DNA from 4 places in the Mesorhizobium sp. WSM4819 genome. Region 1 is predicted to be linked to each of the others. Evidence: predicted binding sites of a transcription regulator. Region 1 holds the regulator's gene; each other region holds the start of a gene.
What was found. The regulator PhoB, encoded in region 1, activates phosphate uptake and scavenging genes when phosphate is short. The targets are predictions, from matches to a motif close to TGTCATNNANCTGTCAT.
Positions count from the first base shown of each region.

Region 2: the regulator PhoB is predicted to act here: its motif matches at 2,114-2,130, upstream of AC0L18_RS12265 (RNA degradosome polyphosphate kinase).
Region 3: the regulator PhoB is predicted to act here: its motif matches at 2,438-2,454, upstream of phnF (phosphonate metabolism transcriptional regulator PhnF).
Region 4: the regulator PhoB is predicted to act here: its motif matches at 2,611-2,627, upstream of AC0L18_RS25745 (alpha-D-ribose 1-methylphosphonate 5-triphosphate diphosphatase).

Region 1 covers NZ_JBVVQO010000035.1:62,842-66,467, forward strand. Annotated here, with positions in the region: gene pstB (phosphate ABC transporter ATP-binding protein PstB) at 1-173, shown strand, start outside; gene phoU (phosphate signaling complex protein PhoU) at 209-916, shown strand; gene phoB (phosphate regulon transcriptional regulator PhoB) at 933-1,622, shown strand; gene AC0L18_RS25580 (ROK family protein) at 1,754-3,001, opposite strand; gene xylF (D-xylose ABC transporter substrate-binding protein) at 3,267-3,626, shown strand, end outside.
Region 2 covers NZ_JBVVQO010000010.1:153,978-157,603, reverse strand. Annotated here, with positions in the region: gene AC0L18_RS12265 (RNA degradosome polyphosphate kinase) at 1-1,951, opposite strand, end outside; gene AC0L18_RS12260 (zinc-finger domain-containing protein) at 2,270-2,515, shown strand; gene AC0L18_RS12255 (FAD-dependent monooxygenase) at 2,531-3,626, shown strand, end outside.
Region 3 covers NZ_JBVVQO010000016.1:70,892-74,517, forward strand. Annotated here, with positions in the region: gene AC0L18_RS16595 (ABC transporter permease) at 1-572, shown strand, start outside; gene AC0L18_RS16600 (zinc-binding alcohol dehydrogenase family protein) at 639-1,655, shown strand; gene phnF (phosphonate metabolism transcriptional regulator PhnF) at 1,663-2,412, opposite strand; gene phnG (phosphonate C-P lyase system protein PhnG) at 2,536-3,000, shown strand; gene phnH (phosphonate C-P lyase system protein PhnH) at 3,000-3,611, shown strand; gene AC0L18_RS16620 (carbon-phosphorus lyase complex subunit) at 3,613-3,626, shown strand, end outside.
Region 4 covers NZ_JBVVQO010000036.1:28,459-32,084, forward strand. Annotated here, with positions in the region: gene AC0L18_RS25735 (NUDIX hydrolase) at 100-555, shown strand; gene phnF (phosphonate metabolism transcriptional regulator PhnF) at 602-1,387, opposite strand; gene AC0L18_RS25745 (alpha-D-ribose 1-methylphosphonate 5-triphosphate diphosphatase) at 1,384-2,565, opposite strand; gene AC0L18_RS25750 (PhnD/SsuA/transferrin family substrate-binding protein) at 2,688-3,545, shown strand.

The DNA.
Region 1 (3,626 bases):
AGAACTATACGATCGTCATCGTCACCCATTCGATGCAGCAGGCGGCGCGCGTGTCGCAACGCACGGCGATGTTCCATCTCGGCTATCTGGTCGAGGAGGGCGCGACCGACAAGATGTTCACCAACCCGGACGACAAGCGCACCCAGGACTATATCACCGGCCGGTTCGGCTGAGCGGTCCGGCGAATTTCGAACACGAGGACAGCACCATGGGTGAACACACCGTCGCATCTTTCGACGAGGAACTGGAGCACATCGACAGGCTGATCCGCGACATGGACGAGCTTGCCGCCGCAATGGTCGCAGCCTCGATCCGCGCGCTGCTTGCGTCGGACAATGCGATGGCGCAGCGCGTCGTCTCGGACGACGCCATCATGGATGCGCGGCAGCGCGAGCTCGACGACAGCGCCATCACGCTGATCGCCAAGCGGCAGCCGATGGCGCAGGATCTGCGCGCCGTGGTTGGCGCAATCCGCATGGCCGGCGATCTCGAGCGCATCGGCGACCTGGCCAAGAACATAGCCAAGCGGGTCAGCGCAGTCGGGCAGAGCGCGACGCCGCATAATCTGTCGCACGGTATTGACGCGATGGCGGATCTCGTTCTTGTGCAGCTGCGCGGCGTGGTCGAGCACTATGTGTCGCGCGATGCCGGCGCGTTGAAGGAACTGCGCGCCGACGACCAGAAGATCGACGTGAAATACACGGCGGTTTTTCGCGAGCTCCTGACCTACATGATGGAGGATCCGCGCAACATCACCGCCTGCACGCACCTTCTGTTCTGCGCCAAGAATCTCGAGCGTATCGGCGATCACGTCACCAACATCGCCGAAAACGCCTACTTTGTCGTGACCGGGCAGCAATTGCCGGCGGATCGCCCGAAGCTCGACGAAACGACGATGTCGGCGCCGGCGACATGACAGGAGTGACCGGCCGATGATCGCGCCGCGCATCATGGTGGTGGAGGATGAAGAGCCGCTGGGCGTCCTCCTCCGTTATAATCTGGAATCCGAAGGCTATCAGGTCGAGGTGGTGACGCGCGGCGACGAGGCCGAAATCCGGCTGCAGGAAAACGTGCCCGATCTTTTGGTGCTCGACTGGATGGTGCCGGCGGTTTCCGGCATCGAGCTTTGCCGGCGGCTTCGGGTGCGCCCCGAAACCGAGCGGCTGCCGATCATCATGCTGACCGCGCGCGGCGAGGAGAGCGACCGGGTGCGCGGCCTTTCGACCGGAGCCGACGACTATCTGGTCAAGCCGTTCTCGACACCGGAATTCATGGCCAGGGTCAAGGCGCTGCTGCGCCGCGCCAAGCCGGAAGTGCTGTCCAGCGTGCTCAAGGTCGGCGACATCATGCTCGATCGTGAATCGCACCGGGTCTATCGCAAGAAGAGCGAGATCCGGCTCGGGCCGACCGAATTCCGGCTGCTCGAATTCATGATGCGGCACCCGGGTCGGGTCTTCTCGCGCAGCCAGTTGCTCGACAATGTCTGGGGCGAGACGATCTACATCGACGAGCGCACCGTGGACGTCCATGTCGGCCGGTTGCGCAAGGCGGTCAACAATGGTCGCATGCCCGATGTCATCCGCACCATCCGTGGCGCCGGCTATGCGATCAGGGAAGACTAGCTGATACCTGCGCTTCCGGCGTACCCCAGAGTACGCTCCGCTCCGGTTCTCGGAACCCACCATTCTCGACTCGGCCTGACCTGAATCTCAACACACCCCAAGTCGCGACCCGGGAATCCCTGCCTTCGGATTCAAGCCACGTTCTTTCCGACCGAGCCGGCTCGTGCCTGGATGCTCGGCGCGAAAATCTCCTGATCGACGAAGCTCAGCGCCCGCATGGCGCAGCCTTCGCGGATCAGCGGCAACTCATTCGGCTCGGTGTCGAAGGAAATCGAACCCGAATGCTGGCCGCCGGCGGTCTGGGCGATGGCCGCGCGCAGGGCCGGCTCGATCAGGTCGAAGGCGGCAGCGCTCGCGCCGACCATGGCCACCGGCGCAGGATCGATCAGCGCAAACAGGCTGCCGAGCCCGAAGCCGAGCGCCTCGCCGGCCTTGCGGTAGGCTTCGCGCTCCGGTCCGTCCATCTCGCGCGCCCGGGCCGCCAAGGCCCGCATGTCGGCGTCGCTGACATCGGCGACCGGCTCGGCGTTCTCGCTCAACAGCCTTGCGTTGCGCCAGATGGCGTAGTTGCCGGCATAAGCCTCGACGCAGCCGCGCCGCCCGCAGCGGCAAAGCGCGCCGCCCGGCCGATGGATCATGTGGCCGAATTCGCCGCCTGAGGAGTGGGTGCCGGTGAACAGCTCGCCCTTCAGCACCAGCCCCATACCGATGCCGTGCGAGAGCAGGATGGCGATGAAATCGTCGCGGTAGCGATCCGGATGGCGCCAGCGCAGCGCCACGGCCATCATGTTGCAGTCGTTCTCCATGATGGCCGGGATGCCGAACTCGCGTTCCAGAATGTCGGCGAAGGCGATGTTCGTCTGCGGCGTGATCGGCGACCACAACATGGCGCGCGCGTGGGAATCGGTGATGCCCTGGATCGCCAGCGCGATGCGGGCGACGCTTTGGACATCGAGGTCGGGATCTTCGAGCCGGCGCCGGACGATGGCGACACATTCGTCGATCAGCGCGTCACGCGACATGGTCAGCGTGTCCAGCCGGCGCTGTTCCTCGGCGACCACTTGTCCGGCATAATCGATGACGGCGACCGACAGGAAATTCAGCGACAACACGACGGCCAACACCGCAGCGGCTTGCGGATTGAGGCTGAGGCCGACCTGCGGCCGGCCGCGTTTCAGCGAAACCGTCTCGCTCGCCTTGCTCTCGGCCAGGATGCCTTCCTGGATCAGGTCGGCAGATATCGCCGATATGGTCGAATGGCTAAGGCCGGTGGTCGCGGCAATCTCGGTCCGCGACGGCTGGCCTGCGCGGCGCACGGCCGAAATCACCATCGCCCGGTTGCGCCGGCGCAGATCGTCATGACGGATTCCCACCGACATTTTTTGTTCCTCCTCATCGCCGCGGCCGCTCATGAATCGGAAGCCGTCGGTAATGTCCGACAAATACTGGCAGAAGCAGAAGGGGCTGTCATTATTATTCCGAGCCTCGAAAAAAAGACCGACAGGACGTCAAAATCCATCAGAATTGGTGTTGACAGTGCTTCGGCGTTGGACCAGTATTTTTTCGAGGCTCGAAAAAATAGGAGCCTTTGTGCCGGCCTTCGGGCCAGTTGGTCGCGCCCTACGCGGCGCAGGGAGGAATATCATGAAGAGATTCGCAGCCGCCATTCTGGCGGGGGTCGCCATGTCGCTGACGCTCGCGTCGGCCGCGCAGGCCAAGGACAAGGTCATTGGCGTTTCGTGGTCGAACTTCCAGGAAGAGCGTTGGAAGACCGACGAAGCCGCCATGAAGGCGGCGATCGATGCCGCCGGCGACAAATATATCTCCGCTGACGCGCAGTCCAATCCCGGCAAGCAGTTGACCGACGTCGAGAGCCTGATCTCGCAGGGCGCCAACGCGCTGATCATCCTTGCGCAGGATGCCTCGGCCATCGGTCCGGCGGTGCAGAAGGCGCTGGACGAAGGCATTCCGGTCGTCGGCTATGACCGGCTGATCGAGAACAAG
Region 2 (3,626 bases), on a different contig from region 1:
TTGGATTGGTGATCGGCACCATGGTTTCGACGCGACGGTCGAGATTGCGCGGCATCAAATCGGCCGATGAGATGTAGACGATCGCCCCGTCCGACGGCAGTCCATGGCCGTTGCCGAAACAATAGATTCGGCTGTGTTCGAGGAAGCGGCCGACGATCGACTTGACCCTTATGTTTTCCGACAGGCCCGGCACTTGGGGCCTCAGGCAGCAGATGCCGCGCACGACGAGATCGACCTCGACGCCGGCGCGGCTGGCGTCATAGAGCGCGTCGATGATGATCGGGTCGACCAGCGAATTCATCTTCATCCAGATGCGGGCCGGCCTGCCCTCCAGCGCATGGGCAATCTCGTCCGAAATGTGCTTGAGGATGCGCTTGCGCAGCGTGAACGGCGAGATGGCCAGCCGCATCTCCTCGGTCGGCTCGGCGTAGCCGGTGATAAAATTGAACAGCTGGGCGACATCGCGGGCGATTGTCGGAGCGGTGGTGAAGAAGGACAAGTCGGTGTAGATGCGCGCGGTGACCGGATGGTAGTTGCCGGTGCCGAGATGCACATAGTTGCGCAGCTTGCCGTCCTCGCGCCGCACCACCAGCGACATTTTCGCGTGGGTCTTCAGTTCGAGGAAGCCGAACACGACCTGAACGCCGGCGCGCTCGAGGTCGCGCGCCCAGCGGATGTTGGCTTCCTCGTCGAATCGCGCCTTGAGCTCGACCAGCGCGGTCACCGACTTGCCGGCCTCAGCCGCGTCGACCAAAGCGCGCACGATCGGGCTGTCGTTCGAGGTGCGATAGAGCGTCTGCTTGATCGCCACCACTTCCGGATCGGCCATCGCCTGGCGCAGGAACTGCACCACCACGTCGAAGGATTCGTAGGGGTGATGAACGATGATGTCCTTCTCGCGGATGGCGGCGAAACAGTCGCCGCCGTGCTCGCGGATGCGTTCGGGAAAGCGCGGATTGTAAGGCTTGAATTTGAGATCGTCGCGGGCGATGGCGACGATCTCGGAAATCTGGCTGAGCGCCAGCGGACCGGTGAGCACGCTGATCCGGCTCGACGAGACGCCAAGCTCGCCGGCGACGAACTCGCGCAGTTCGGCCGGCATCAGCTTGTCGAATTCGATGCGGATGACCGAGCCGCGACGACGCCGTTTCAGCGCCGTCTCGAACAGGCGCACGAGATCCTCGGACTCCTCCTCGACCTCGATGTCACTGTCGCGGATGATGCGGAACGTACCGGAGCCCTTGACCTCGTAGCCGGGGAACAGCTTGCCGATATAGAGGCCGACCGCTTCTTCCAGCGGAATGAAGCGGACATGATGCTTGCGGTCAGGCAAGCGGATGAAGCGCTTCAGCGCCACCGGCAGACGCAACAGCGCGCTCATCTCCTCGCCATTCCTGCGGTGGCGCAGTTGCAGCGCCATCGAGAAGCCGAGATTGGGAATGAACGGGAACGGATGCGCCGGGTCGATCGACAGCGGTGTGAGCACCGGAAACACCTGCTCCTGGAAATGATCCTCGAGCCAGGTCTTCTCGTCCTTGGTCAGCCCATCGCGGCTGATGCTCTCGATGCCTTCCTTGTCGAGCAGCAGCATCAGAGCGGATAGGCTGTTCTGCTGGTCCTCCTGCAGGCGCTCGACCTCGCGCAGCAATTGTTCCAGCTGTTGTTCGGGGGTGCGGCCGTCCGCGCTCTTCAGCGTGATGCCTTCGCGAACCTGGCCCGCGAGACCGGCGACACGGACCATGAAGAACTCGTCGAGATTGGCGGCCGAAATCGACAGGAAGCGGACCCGCTCGAGCAGCGGATGGTTGGCGTTCAACGATTCTTCGAGGACGCGGCGGTTGAATTGCAGCCAGGAAAACTCGCGGTTGACGAACCGATCCGGGTTGCCGCCCTCTGGGCTCGCCACCTCGACGGTGGTGAATTCGCTCTGCACCGGCTTTAGTTCGTTCATGGTTCCTGCTCGTTTCGCACCCGCTGGCCACAGCGTCGCGCGTCTTTGCGGACGCGCAAAAGGACGCTCCCGCCACTTAAGCTACGCATGATCCCCAGCAAAACCGAATTCGGTTTCGGGGCCATGCCTTAACCGGCTTAGCTTATCCTGTGACAGGCTTTTACGACAGTTTGATTTCATCGATCTTGCAAAGAGACTGCTTATGATCCAGATGCAATCCAGGTACAGCGCGGCGCGTCCTTTGGACGCGCAAAGGACGCGGTGGAATTTTGATTTTGCACATGATCCGGGGTCATGCGGCAAATATAGGAGACGACGATGGCAGGCGGTTCCATTCCCCATTTCCAGAACGATGCGGGTTATGCGGCGATCGACATCGGCGTCAAGGAATTCATGTGCACCGGCGCCAACCCGCCTTTCGACCATCCGCATGTGTTTCTCGACATGGGCGACGACAATGAAAAGGTCTGCCCCTATTGCTCGACGCTTTATCGCTATTCGCCAAAGCTGAAGGCGACGGAAACGCAGCCTGCCGGATGCCTCTATATCCACCAGGCCGCCTGACGCGCACACCATCCGATGGACGACACCCGTTCCCGGCAGGTCGTTATCGCCGGAGCCGGCGTCGCCGGACTGACCGCGGCACTGGCGTTTTCCGAGCGCGGCTATCTGGTGCGGCTGTTCGAACAGGCGCCGCGCCTCGAAGCGGCCGGCGCCGGCATCCAGCTCTCACCCAACGCGACGCGCATCCTTCGCCAGCTCGGCGTGCTCGACCGGCTGTTGCCGGCGGCGGTGCGGCCGGAGGCGGTCGTGCTCAAGGACGCCGCCACGCTGCGTGAGCTGGCGCGGGTGCCGCTTGGCGAAGCGGCCGAAAAGCGCTGGCAGGCGCCTTATCTCGTCGCTCATCGGGCTGATCTGCAAGACGCGCTGATGGCGCGCCTTGCCGAACAGCCGGACATCAGTCTCGTCACCGGCGCGCGCGTCGGCGGCATCGCCACAGGACCGCGCCATGCCACGGCAACAGTCGAGATTGCCGGCAAGACAGTCGAAGCCGGCGGCTTTCTGCTGATCGGCGCCGACGGCGTCTGGTCGGCGATCCGGGCTTTTGGCGGGTTTGCGGCCAAAAGCCGGTTTTCGGGCGAGCTTGCCTGGCGCGCTACGATCAGTGCAGGCAGTGTCGCAGGAGAAGCCCTTGCGGCGGTCGGCGCCGCCAATTGCGTGACCACCTTCCTGCATCCCGGCTTCCACCTCGTCGCCTATCCCGTCAGCAACGGCATAGCGTTCAACCTGGCTGCCTTCACCAGGGGCGAGGTCATGGCCGAGCGCTGGTCGGGCCACGCCGACCCCAATATCCTCGTCGGCGCCATGCGTGGCACGGCGGCAGCGCTGGCCCGGCTTGCCGAGGATGCCGGCCCGTGGACCGCGTGGCCGATCCATACGGTCGACCAGGCACAGCCATGGACGACGCCCGCCGGCATCGCGCTGATCGGCGATGCGGCGCATGCAATGACGCCGTTCGCGGCGCAGGGGGCGGCGATGGCGATCGAGGATGCCGCAACCCTTGCCGGCTTTGTCGCTGCCGCGCCCGCCGATCCGTGGGGCGCGCTTGCCGCCTGGGAGAAGATGCGCCGCCCGCGCATCGCCAAGGTCGCCCGCCGCGGGGCGGTCAACCGGC
Region 3 (3,626 bases), on a different contig from region 1:
TGGCGACGCTGACCTCGCTGCGCGGCATCGGCCTTTTGATGACCAACGGCAACTCGATCTCGATCAACAACGACGCCTTCCAGACATTTTCGCGCAGTTCCTTCGCCGGTGTCCCCAATCTGTTCTGGATGGTGATCCTGGTCGGCATCCCCGCCTACATCTTCCTGCATCACAGCCGCTGGGGCCGGTATCTGTTCTCGGTCGGCTCCAACGCCGAGGCATCGCGTCTGTCCGGCGTCAACGTCCAGCGCACCATCTACATGGCCTATACGCTGTCTGGCCTCTGTGCGGCTTTTGTCGGCGTGCTGCTTGCGTCGCGCATCGGCATCGGCAATCCGACGCAGGCCGAGGGCTGGGAGTTGCAGGCGATCGCCTCGTCGGTGATCGGCGGCACCTCATTGTTCGGCGCCGTCGGCTCGGTGCACGGACCGCTGCTCGGCGCCTTCATCCTCGCCACCATCAACAACGGCGCCAATCTCTTGAACGTCAATGCCTTCTGGCAGCGCATCATCACCGGCGTGCTGATCATCGTCATCGTCTATTTCGACGGCCTGCGCCGCCGCGGCAAGTAGACCATCTTAGCAACCGCCGGCCCGGCGCTAGGGCCGGCCGGGCCGTGAACCAACTGGATAAAAAGCATGAAAGCCGTCATCTGCCGTTCGCCCGGCGAGCTTGTTGTGGAAGACCGCCCGGCGCCGAGCACACCACCGCCGGGCTGGGCGCTGGTCGCGGTCAGTCATGTCGGCATCTGCGGCACCGACTATCACATCTTCGAGGGCAAACATCCGTTCCTCGCCTATCCCCGTGTCATGGGTCACGAGGTCTCCGGCACCGTGATCGAGGCCGGCGAAGGCGTCGATCTGGCTGTGGGCGAGCCGGTGATCATCAATCCTTATCTCGCCTGCGGCAAATGCATCGCCTGCCGGCAAGGCAAGCCGAATTGCTGCGTCGGGATCGAAGTGCTCGGCGTCCACCGCGACGGCGCCATGTGCGAACGGATCCTGGTGCCGGCGCAAAATCTTTATCCGGCCAACGGCCTGTCGCTGGCCGATGCCGCCGCCGTCGAATTCCTGGCGATCGGGGCGCATGCCGTGCGGCGCTCGCTGGCTGATCCCGGCGCGCGCGCGCTGGTCATCGGCGCCGGGCCGATCGGCCTCGGCACAGCGCTGTTTGCCCGCATCGCCGGCCTCGACGTGACGCTGCTCGACATGAGTGCGGAGAGGCTGGGTTTTGCTGCAAGCGAACTCGGCTTCGCCACCCTCGACGGTTCGCGGCAGTCTGCGACCGATCTGGTGCGCGAGGCGACCAACGGCGAAGGTTTTGACGTGATTTTCGATGCCACCGGCAACACCCAGTCCGTGCAGTCGGCGTTCGCCCATGTCGCGCATGGCGGGACGCTGGTCCTGGTCAGCGTCGTCAAGGACGACATCGTCTTTTCCGATCCCGAATTCCACAAGCGTGAGATGACGCTGATCGGCAGCCGCAACGCGCTGCGCGCCGACTTCGACCATGTCGCCGCATCGATCCGCAACGGCGCGGTGCCGCTGGCAAAGCTCGTCACCCATCGCACGACGCTTCGCGACACGCCGCGCGACCTCGCCCGCTGGGCGCATGCAAAATCCGGCCTGATCAAGGCCGTCATCCAGGTCGGATGAACCGGACCTAAAGCGCCGATATCTTGAGCTCGACCCGCTCGGCCGGAAACCGCGTTTCGGCGAACTGGATCGGCTGGCCGTCCGGCGTGACGTTGACGGCGACCGTGACCAGCACGATGGCGCCGGGCTGCAGATCGAGATCGGCAAGGTCGGCAGCGTCCGCGTGGCGGGCCGACAGCACCGTCGATTGCCTGAGATAGTCACCGATGCCGAAACGCTGGAATGAGGCGGTCACCGATCCGGTTTCGGCCATGGCGGCATCGATGCCGGCGAAGCGAGCCGCATCGAACCAGCCGGTGGCACGCGAGACCGGTTGCCCATCGGCTTCGCCGCGCGTCTCGAGGCGTATGACAGTCGAACCCCTGGCAAGCCTCAGCCCTTCGGCGACGCGCCGGCTGGCCGGCTCGACCGCCGATTCGAGCAGCACGCTGCGGCGCTCCGACGCCTGCCCTTGCAAGCCCTCCGAAAAACGGGTGCGCGCTCCGATCGGATAGGACAGGCGCTTGCGCGACAGCACAAAAGTGCCGCGCCCCTGTTCGGCCCTGAGCACGCCATCCTGCACCAGTGCGGCAATGGCGCTACGCACCGTATGGCGGTTGACGCCATAGCGCTCGGCCAGTGCAACTTCCGGTGGCAACGCAGCATTCTCGGCAAAGTCGCCGACGGCGATCGAATGCAGGATCTGGTCGGCGATCTGCCGCCACAGCGCGACGCCGCTGCGCCGCTCCAAGCTGCTGGCCATCTGCTGACCGATCATCTCTTTGCCCCGATCTTTTTCGCGCTGTCATCCATCCGTCATGGACACGCTTTAGAAAATAGCTACAATTTGTATAATTGTCTACATCATTATACAAATTTGCAACGAGAAGGAACGGCGGCCATGCGAGGACAGGAAGCGCGCGATCAGCAGCTTGAGCGCAAGGCCGTCATGGCGACGCTGGCGCAATCGACCGGCGACGATATCGTCCGCCTCTGGAACGAAGCCGGCCTGCCTTCGGAAGCAGAGCTCCTGCGCGGCCCCGAAACCGGCCTGGTCACCGTGCGTGGCCGCATCGGCGGCGGCGGCGCGCCGTTCAACGTCGGCGAGGCGACGGTCACCCGCGCGACGGTGCGGCTTGCCTCGGGAGAAGTCGGCCACTGCTACGCGCTGGGCCGTGACAAGCAGAAAGCAAGACTGGCGGCGATCGCCGACGCGCTCTGGCAGAATCCCACAAGCCGCAACGAGGTCGAGAGCAAACTCATTGCGCCGCTGCAGGCCGCACTGGCCAGCCGACGTGAGCGGCGGCGCGCCGAGACGGCGGCAACGAAGGTCGATTTCTTCACCATGGTACGCGGAGAAGACTGATGGCTATCGCAACCCAGGCGATCGAGGGCGGCTTTGCCGATCCGGTGTTCGACGCTCAGACGGTGTTCCGCGCCGTGATGGACGCAATGGCGCGGCCGGGCACCCTGCAGCCTCTGCCAGTCTTTGCCCGCCCCCCCGCGCCGCTGTCGGCCACCGCGGGCGCCATCGCGCTGGCGCTGTGCGACAACGACACGCCGCTGTGGCTCGACCTCGTCTTGCAGGCCCCGGCAGCGATAAAATCCTGGCTCGGCTTCCACAGCGGCGCGCCACTGGCTCACACGCCAGCCGATGCGCATTTCGCGCTGATCGCCACGCCGGCCGAAATGATGGCGCTCGACGGCTTTTCACAAGGCACCCAGGACTATCCCGACCGCTCGACGACGCTGATCCTGCAGGTCAGCGATCTCGTCTCAGGCGCCCCGCTGCTGCTCGAAGGTCCTGGCATCGAAACTACCGCGACAATTGCGCCGGCGCAGATGCCGCCCCACTTCGTCGAACAATGGAAGCAGAACAATCAGCGTTTCCCCCGTGGTGTCGACATTATCCTCGCCACCCCGGAAGGCGTTGCCTGCCTGCCGCGCACGACGCGCATCAAGACGATGGAGGCGTGATATGTATGTCGCAGT
Region 4 (3,626 bases), on a different contig from region 1:
GTCGCATCGACGCAGGGCAGGGCAGTCTTTCGACAAACGGAACATGTCCCGTTCAGCCTGCCTGCGATGATAGGCTGGATGGCGGAGGCATATGAGGCGATGGCGAAAAGAAGTGCAGGCGTCCTGCCTTACCGCAGATCAACCGGTGAACTGCAGGTGCTGCTTGTCCATCCTGGCGGGCCGTTCTGGCAAAGCCGCGATCTCGGCGCATGGTCGATTGCAAAGGGCGAGTATGGTGATGACGAACAGCCGGAAGCTGCGGCGCGTCGCGAATTTGTGGAGGAAACCGGCTGGGAGCTCTCGGGAGCGCTGCTTCCGCTGGGAGCGCTGCGCCAGCCCGGCGGCAAGCTTGTTACGGCCTTCGGCGTGGAAGACGATTTCGACGCCGGCACCTTGCGCAGCAACATGTTCGAGATGGAATGGCCGCCGCGCAGCGGCCGCATGCAGACTTTTCCTGAGATCGATCGCGCAGGGTGGTTCGGCCTCGAAATGGCCCGGGAAAAGTTGCTTGTCGGCCAGCGGCCTTTTCTCGACCGGCTTGTGGTGTCTGTCTAAGGGTCGACCCAATGGCCTCAACTGGTCGTGTTGACATGCGCCATAATCAGAAGACGAATTCGACGGATGTCAGCGGCCAGCAGCCGCGGGTCCATTCGATTGGTACGCCGTTGCGGTCCTCGTTGACAGCATTGATGCGGAATACTGGCGTTCCGGGCGTCAGCCGCAGGATTTCCGCTTCATCGGGGGATGCAAAGCCGCCACTGATGCGTGTCTCGGCCCGCCGGTAGTTGTCGATGCCATGCGCGCGGAAAACATCGGTCACCGACTGACGCACATCGTATCTCTGCTCGAAGTCGGGGAAGAGATGCGCCGGAAAGAATTTGGTATTGACGTAAACCGCCTGCTTGTCCGACGTTCTGATCCGGCACAGCCGGATAATGGTGGTGTCAGGTGCGAGACGCAACCGTTCCGCCACGGCCGCTTCGGCCGGTTCCCGGACGATCAGCAGCGTATTGGTGCCGATTTCCTGGCCGTGGGCTTCGAAATTGTCGAGAAAGCGCTGTCCGTCGCGAACAGTGAATGTCGAGGGCAGGTTTCGCACGAAGATACCGACGCCCTTGCGGGCGGTGAGGTGGCCCTCATGCTGTAACTGCTGCAGCGCCCGGCGAAGCGTAATGCGGGTGACCGCGAGTTTCTGTGCCAGATGCGTTTCTCCGGGAAGCTGGCTGCCCGGCGCAAGACTGCCGCTCTCGATCAGATCGAAGATGTGATCGTAGATCTGCTGCCAGATCGGCGTATCGCTGCGTGGCCGAAAGACCAGCCCGTCAAAGGCCAGAAGGCGATTGCCATTGCGCTCGTGTGGTGTTGAAATTTTCGTGTCCAAGTTCATGAAACCTTATCCACCGGCGACCGCTGTGCAGACCATCGGTCTGTGCGGGAGAGGCCGGAGCTATAGACAATTTGTCCATGGACCATGGTGGCCACCACACGCGGATGCTCTGGATCGCCAGCATCGACCAGGATCAGATCCGCCCGGCGGCCGGCAACAAGCGAGCCGCGATCGTCGAGGCCGGCCACCCGGGCCGGGTTTGCCGAAACCAGATTCCAGATCGAGGGGAAGCCGCCGGCGTCTGGCGAAGACAGTCTGAAGGCCGCATGCAGAGGCGAAGGGTAGTGGTAATCGCTGGTCAGCACCGTGCAAAGTCCGGCTCTGACGGCCTCAGTGGCATTTAGCGCTCCATTATGGCTGCCGCCGCGCACGACGTTGGGCGCGCCGAGGATCACATCCTCGCCCATTTGCCGCGCGGCCTTGGCCGTTTCGAGCGTTAGCGGAAATTCCGAGGCCTTTGCGCCGAGGGCGCGAAAATACATGCGTTCCTCGGGAGACGCTTCGTCATGGGCAAGAAGCACATTGCCATTGGCCCGCGCAGTTGCGGCCAGCTTCCCGATCGCGATCTCAACCTCGGCGCGGCGGGACCAAATCTGGCCGAGCAACGTCATGTATTGCTCGCGGCTTAAGCCAGACCGCTCCGCCATCTGACCGATCTTGCGGGCAATCGTGCCGTTCAGCACCGACCCCGTGGTATGATCGTTGACGGCGATGATCGGCCGTGGCGAAAGCGAGAGCCATCGTACGACCTGCGCCATCTGATCAAGCGCGAAGGTCTCCCAGCGCAGATGCAGACGCGTATCGCAGCCAAGGCTATCGCGGAGATCGCAGACCGCGCCGATCAGCTGTTTGGCAGCGTCGAGCGAGCGAAGTCCAGGCTCCCACGACACCGTGACGCCGTGAAAGGCCGTGGTTACGCCACTGGCGACAAGCTGGCGGTCCGTATCTTTCAGCGCCAGCGCGGTGTCGAAGCGGACACCGGGCCGCGGCATGATCTGGCGCTCGAAGCCGTCGCCGTGAATATCGACGATCCCCGGAAGCACGAGCAGACCATCGGCATCGATCGTGGAGGCATGGGCCGCCCGCAGCTCTGACACGATCCCGCCGGTGACGCTCAGGTCCGCGGTTTCAAGTCCCCGTTCGGTAAGGATGCGACCACCCTGGATGTGCCAGTTCACTGTATCCCTCAAAAAAAGCAAAGGCTGCCGGTGGCGCCGGCGAAATGTCACGAGCACGTCATCTGCTGCGTATACGGATTAGCGGGTAACAGTTTCCTGTCTATACAGCAAAGGAAAAAACGATGATCCGCAGCATCGCAACCGCACTCGCCCTGACGCTTGCCTCCGCTCTTCCAGTGTTTGCGGAGCCGGTGAAATTCGCGGTAACCGACATGGAGGGACTGGAGGCTCTTCAGCAGGAATTCGGTGCTTTCCAGACCGCTCTTGAGGAGGCGACCGGCCTGGATGTCGAGCTGTTTCCGGTCAGTTCGCGGACCACCGCCGTCGAGGCGATGAATTCCGGGCAGGTCGATCTTGTCCTGACCGGTCCTGCAGAATACGTCGTCATGAAGGAATTAAGCCAGCCGAAGATTGTTGTCGCCTGGCAGCGCCCCGACTATTTCGCTCAGATCGCCGTGCTGGCGAATGGACCGATCCGCTCGGTCGAAGACTTGAAGGGCAAGAAGGTCGCATTCGGCTCGGTCGGCTCGACGTCCCAGCACCTCGGCCCCGCGCAGGCGCTGGCCGATTTCAACCTGAAATATGCCACCGATTACGAACCAGTAATCATATCGCGCAACATCGCGGCTGAGGCTCTCATCCGCGGCGACATCGCCGCTATCGGCTTGAATTTCGGCTATCTGAACTCGGTCCGGGAAGCATTCCCCGGCGTTGCCTTCTCGGTCATCGCACGGGGCCGCGATCTGCCGAACGACATTCTTGTCGCCCGCAAGGACATTTCAGATGACGTGTTCGTCAAGATCCGCGATGCCTTTGCGAAGAATGGCAATGAGCTGATGAAAGCGATCTTGACCGGCGAGGACAACCAGAAATTCAAGGGCGGTTTCTTCCTGACTGATGTCAGGGACTCGGACTACGACTATGTCCGCTCGATGTACCGCACGATCGGAATTGAGACCCTCACCGACTTCGTAAACTGAGGCTTGCTCCTTTTTCATCGACTTGCTCCTTTCAGCGACAAGGCCGGCGGCTAACCGCCGGTCTGTTTCGCAGTTCGGTCT